Regions from separate parts of the Sporosarcina sp. YIM B06819 genome, predicted to be linked through region 1. Evidence: riboswitches for the same ligand, from Rfam matches in the RefSeq annotation. Region 1 holds a riboswitch; the other holds the start of a gene.
What was found. Region 1 has a riboswitch for thiamine pyrophosphate ahead of R2B72_RS13675 (ABC transporter substrate-binding protein). Riboswitches for the same ligand answer to the same signal wherever they lie in the genome.

Region 1 (3,189 bases):
GCGAAAAAAGTTAAACTTAAAATCATAATTAGTAAAATCGCGACAAACACGCGATCTGTTTTAAAAGAAGATGAGGCTAGTGTCATATAGACACCGATTCCTTTATTGGCACCGAGCCATTCTGAAATGACAGCGCCCATGACGCTATAGGTAGCTGCAATTTTTAAACCGGAAAAGAGAGAGGGAAGGGCATAGGGCCATTGCAACTTCCAAAAAATTTGCCGATTTGTTGCCCCTGTCATTTTCATATAATGCAATAAATCTCGGTCCGTTTGCCGCAAACCATCTAATGCGGCGATGGTAATTGGGAAAAAGCACACGAGTACAATAATAATCACTTTCGGCAACATACCGAATCCGAACCAGATGACGAGCAAAGGTGCCAACACGATAATCGGAATGTTTTGCGATAATATCAGTAACGGATAAAGGGCTTCCTGTAACACGGGTAGACGGAATAGCACTATGGCAACAGCTAGGCCTACGATGACGCCAATCGCATAACCAGTAAGTGTGAGACGGATAGTCGATAAGATATGACCAGAATAATGCGTCCAACCATGAATGACTTCTTGCCATACTTGTGTAGGGACGGGGAGTAACCATGCTGGAATATCAAATAGGTGACCGGCTATTTCCCATAGGATAAGTAAAAGGATGATGACCAATGTTGGTCGCCATCCTTTTTTTAATAAGTGTTTCAACGGTATTTCTCCGTCAATTTGTCCATGGAAGCACCATCTGGCTTATAAAATATTTTTACTTGTGAAATGATACTTAGTGAACCGATTGCAACCATGCGCTCATTCATTTTTTGTACAATAGCGAGTAACTCCGTCAAGTTACCTTCCATTGTCGTTTCTAGTGGTGATACTTGGTAAGGGACTCCAGACTCATCAATGACCGCAATAGCAGCGTCGACGTAAGGAATCACATCTTCTCCATTGGGTGTTTTCGGTATGATTTGAATACTCAACAGTGCGTTTGTCATAGTAACGCCTCCTTATTTGGGTAGAAATTCATTGGTAAAAGCATCTTCTGCGATAAATTCGCCGTCTAGTAAATCATTGTCATTCATCCACTCAGCGTAGTTTTGCCAAGTGCTCAGCTGTTGCTCACCCCAACGCGGTGCGTCGTCTTGGTATCGCGAAGAAATCCATTGCTGGCTTGCTTTGACGAGTTCTTCATCTAGATCAGGAACCGCTTTCGATAAAATCGATGCTGCTTCATCTGGATTGGCAATGGCGAATTCGTAGCCTTGCGTAACGGCCTTAACAAAAGAACGAACAGTGTCTGGGTTGTTGCTAATCATTTTTTCACTTGTCGTAATGACAGGCGTATAATAGTCAAGCTTGTCCGAGAAATCTTTTAAGTACTGCATATTTAGGTCAACTCCACGCAGTTCGGCTTCGATGCCTGTCCAGGCATAGTAAATCCATGCGAAGTCAATATCACGTTCGACTGCTGTGAAGAAGTCAGAATTCCCCATGTTGATAAATTCAACTTGCTCGACATCTGCCTGTTCTTTGTTCATTAATGAAGAAATGACCGCTTGTTCAACGGGAGCACCCCAGCCCCCATAGGTTTTTCCTTCATAATCCTTCGGGGATTCAATGCCGTCTTTCTTCAAAGAAGCAAACCCTGACGTATTATGCTGGAGAATGGCTGCGATGGACACGATAGGAATTTCTTGTGCACGTGCTTCTGTCAGCGATTCTTGTGCGCCAATGCCAAATTGTGCTTTATCTGCTGCTACAAGCTGGTCAGCACCTGCTTCACCAGGTAGCATTATTTCCACATCAAGTCCTTGTTGTTTAAAAAAGCCTTTTTCCTGTGCGACGTACAAGCCAGTATGGTTTGTATTTGGGGTCCAATCGAGTACAAATCGGATTTTTTCTAACTCGCCGTCTTTCTTTGATTCATTGCCAGTATCGGCACTACATGCTGTTAATAAGACACTTAGCATGACGAACAGCCAAACTTTTCTCAACTCTATTCCTCCTCTTAAATTCATAGCAATTACGCGTGAACGGTTGTCGCGGAAATCAATTACGCCATGACGTAAATCCGTACTGAGGTTTTATGTGTATTCTACTGAATAAACGCAAAAATGCGTTCTCCGGGCAACCGAAGAACGCATAAACAATAGACATAGCTAATGAGTATGTTCCCTCCGCTGGTGTCAACCAGATCAGGTTCTAAGGGTCTATACTTTCTGAGTAAATCTCAACCAGCTTGACTGGTCCCCCCACATAATTGGAATCATATGAATTTTTTTTAGTAATACATCTACTACTCTGCCACATTCATGCGAAGGAAGCAAGTACCAAATAAATAGAAGGGGATAAGGAGTAGAAATACTCTATGTAAATCGCGGCACTACTAGGCAAATCCCTAGTCGGATGGGCGTCGTATTATTTTCCACCTTCCGCCGAAAGTGCCCCTTACGCGGGACAGAGATGTGCCGCCCCTCTGTGAATAGTAGTATATCCATTTTTGCTAGATAATATTCCATGGAATAGAAAAAAGGACCAGGTATGTGATGACCCGATCCTTCCGCATTTCATTATTTACGAATCTTCTTAATCTCGTCAGCTACAAACTGTACACTCGTTCCGATGATAACTTGAATACTATGGGATCCGACAATGTTGATGCCAGGTACACCTGTGCTTTTGATCTTCTTTTGATCAACTTTATCCATATCTTTTACTTCGATACGTAAGCGTGTTATACAATTATCGACAGAAGTAACGTTAGCGTCTCCGCCTAGACCGTCATAAATTGTTGCAGCCATACCTGAGTATTTATTGCCCCCAGCTGAAGCAACTGGTCCGTCTTCTTGGATATCCTCATCATCTTCACGACCAGGCGTTTTCAGGTTGAATTTGACGATTAGGAAACGGAAAATCACGTAGTAAATAACTGCAAACACTAAACCTTGGACGATTAACATATAAGGCTGGTTAGCAAGTGGGTTTCTTGAACTTAAGAACATATCGACAAAACCAGCACTAAATCCAAACCCTGATGTCCAATGGAATGAAGCAGCGATAAATAAAGATAGACCTGTTAAAGCAGCATGAACAATATAAAGTGCTGGAGCTAAGAACATAAATGCAAATTCAATTGGTTCAGTAACACCTGTAAAGAATGCAGCAAATCCTGCTGCTATCATCAATGATGCTG
Region 2 (3,189 bases), on a different contig from region 1:
TCCTTTAGCTCCCAAAACCGACCTAAGATTTGAATGGGAGAAGGCAGGATGAACGGTTTGTCGTAAAGGCGTGCACCTAGCTCCCAAAAACAGACGAACAGTATGAAAATCATAAGGGAAGAAGTATTTTTCATACGTGTACCTCGCTCCGCAGATTACTAAGCAACCGCTCTTTCAGTTCGAGCATTTCGGGATGATGTAAATCAATACGTGTTCGTCGTCTTGCAAGAGGTACTTCGATCTCTTCGATTGAATTGACCGGTTTATTTTTCAATAGAAAAATACGATCGGATAGAAATAAGGCTTCTTCGACATCATGGGTTATGAATAAAACCGTAACTTGTCGCTTTTTCCATTGGTCGATCAACCATTCCTGCATGGAGAGCCGTGTGATGGCATCGAGTGCTGAAAAAGGTTCATCCAACAGTAGTAAGGGATTGCCAGACAAGACTGCGCGTAGAAAAGCTACACGCTGTTTCATACCACCTGATAATTCGGCTGGATAACGGTCTTCTGTTCCGGCAAGCCCAAATTCATGCAATAGTGGCTGGACCAGTTCACGTGCGGGCTGCTTATCCATCCCTGAGATTTCAAGTGGGAGGCAGGCATTTTCTAAAATGGTTCGCCACGGTAGAAGTAGATCTTGTTGTGGCATATAGCCTACTTTTCCAAGGCGATTGCCGTCTGGATTGTCCGCAAGTGAAATGGTCCCTGCTGTAGGTTCATCCAACCCGGTAACAAGGCGGAAAATCGTACTTTTTCCCGAGCCACTCACACCGACAATCGAAATGAATTCGCCAGGATGGATGGTAAATGACAGTCCATCGAGTATGTTGCTAGCGGATGGATAATTAAATGAAATACGGTCAAACGCCAACATGAAAACTTTTTTCTCCAGGCCACATCTGTTTGTCGTTTGCCATATCCCAGAACATGTATTCAAAACGTGTCGTATTAAGGAAAATTTCTTCGAGTTTCAACAGTTCATGTTCAGGTTTACCAGCCGCAGCTTTATCCATCAATTCGATGCACCAACTAGCGAGTTCACCGAATTCGTCTGATGAATACATGCGGACCCAATCTCCGTATAACGGATGATCTTTGGCACCTGGAATAGCATTCAGCTCCTTGCCAATTTCCCAATAACTCCACGCACAAGGAAGCAATGCCGCAATGACTTCTGCAACTGTCCCATTTTGGCAAACATGCAACATATAATGCGTGTACGCAAGCACAATAGGGGACGGCTTTGCGGCTTCAAGTTCTTGTACCGAAATACCAAATCGTTGTGCATAGCTTCGGTGTAGGGCCATTTCGGTGTTCAACGTACCATCAAGTAGCGTTGCAAACTTGCCCATCGTTTCCAAATCGTCCGCTTTAACAGCGCCAATCGCAAACACTTTTGCGTAGTCAATTAAATACAAGTAATCTTGCACCATATAAAATCTAAATTTATCCGGATCGAGCGTCCCATCACCAATACCTTGCACAAATGGATGGCTATGATTCTGTCTCCAGATTGGTAAGGTCTTTTCAAGCAAGCGGTCAGTAAATTTCATAACTAAAACACTCCCTTTTTATTTTTATCCAATCAATCCGCCGGAGGCTTTAACTTTACTTGGAAGAATAAAGTTAAAAACCCACTCCTTGAAGAAGAAGTGGGTTGTGGACAGTCAAAAATATCCGGAAGATAGACCGGCAGAATTTCTTGTCAGCACCTCTTCCTTACGCTGGTATTAACCAGTTCAAGTTATAAGGGTCAAGGCACATGCCTCTCTCAGCTCTGTTAGAGCACCCCTAGCGGTGGATCTTATGCAATTGGACTTGCCCCCATTATAGGCATATGTAAATCACAAGGTCAACCATTAGTATGGAAATAGGAGGAAAAGTGGCAATGGATTCATTTTTTCGGCCTAGTCCTGTAAAGTAGTAGCAAAGAGGGTCGAAAGGGGACAAGACATTGAAATTTTTCCATACGGCGGATTGGCATTTAGGCAAACTAGTTCAAGGAGTTTATATGACAGATGGGCAGCGCTATGTGCTGGATCAGTTTATTGAAGCGATAAAAGAAGAGAAGCCAGATGCGGTTATTATCGCAGGAGATTTGTATGACCGGGCAGTACCGCCAACTGAGGCAGTTGCGTTGCTCGATGAGGTACTTGAAAAAATAATACTAGAATTGAAGACGCCTGTTCTTGCAATCGGCGGCAATCATGATAGCCCGGGGAGGCTGAACTTCGGTAGCGGTTTGATGCGGGCTAACGGTTATCATATTGCTGGTCAAATGGCGAAGGACATTGAGCCAGTCGTTCTGTCGGATGAATTCGGTGAAGTTCATTTCCACCTAGTGCCGTTTGCAGACCCTTCCGTTGTGAAACATCTTCACGATGATGCCACAATTTCCAATCATAATGATGCAATGAAAAAAGTAACAGAAAGTATTTGTGCAAACTTGCAGGAAAACGCGCGTCATGTTTTTGTTGGACATGCATTCGTGACTTCTCACGGAGAAAGTGAAGCGAACACGAGCGATTCGGAACGTCCGCTAGCTATTGGGGGCGCTGAATATGTATCAGCACATCTATTCGAGCCATTCCATTATACAGCACTCGGTCACTTACATCAGGCGCATTATGTGTTGAATGAAACTGTTCGCTATGCAGGTTCGCCCATGAAATATTCCATTTCAGAACAACATCACAACAAAGGATTTTTTGTTGTTGAACTTGATGCTGAAGGACAAGTGGTTGTTGAAAAACGGGAACTGATACCCCAGCATGATATGCGGACAGTGGAAGGCACAATGGAGGACATTTTATTGCATGCCATTAGTGAAGATTATGTATTCGTTAAGTTGCTAGATGACACGCCGGTTTTATTCCCAATGGAAAAGGTTCGGTCGGTCTATCCGAATGCAATGCATGTTGAACGGAAAATGTTTATGCCGTTAAGGAATGAAGAGAATGAACAGCGGATTGACCATGGAAAACAGGATGATGTGGCACTTTTTAAAGCATTTTACGAGGAAATGAAGGGTGAAGCGGCGGATGCGGAAACAGAAGAACTGTTTGCACAAGTGCTTCACGAAGTTATGCACAAGGAGGGGCTTGCGCAATGAAACCTATCCAATTAACAATGACAGCATTTGGACCGTATAAAGGGACGGAAGTCGTTGATTTTAGAGAGCTA

Region 2: it holds a riboswitch for thiamine pyrophosphate, as region 1 does, so the genes downstream of both, tenA (thiaminase II) here and R2B72_RS13675 (ABC transporter substrate-binding protein) in region 1, are expected to answer to the same signal.

Annotation. Positions count from the first base shown of each region.
Region 1 is NZ_JAWLIQ010000020.1:5,693-8,881, forward strand. It holds gene R2B72_RS13665 (ABC transporter permease) at 1-704, opposite strand, end outside; gene R2B72_RS13670 (MTH1187 family thiamine-binding protein) at 701-991, opposite strand; gene R2B72_RS13675 (ABC transporter substrate-binding protein) at 1,004-2,014, opposite strand; TPP riboswitch at 2,152-2,260, opposite strand; gene nagE (N-acetylglucosamine-specific PTS transporter subunit IIBC) at 2,567-3,189, opposite strand, start outside.
Region 2 is NZ_JAWLIQ010000001.1:95,471-98,659, forward strand. It holds gene R2B72_RS00520 (ABC transporter permease) at 1-134, opposite strand, end outside; gene R2B72_RS00525 (ABC transporter ATP-binding protein) at 131-880, opposite strand; gene tenA (thiaminase II) at 867-1,559, opposite strand; TPP riboswitch at 1,706-1,809, opposite strand; gene R2B72_RS00535 (exonuclease SbcCD subunit D) at 1,961-3,118, shown strand; gene R2B72_RS00540 (AAA family ATPase) at 3,115-3,189, shown strand, end outside.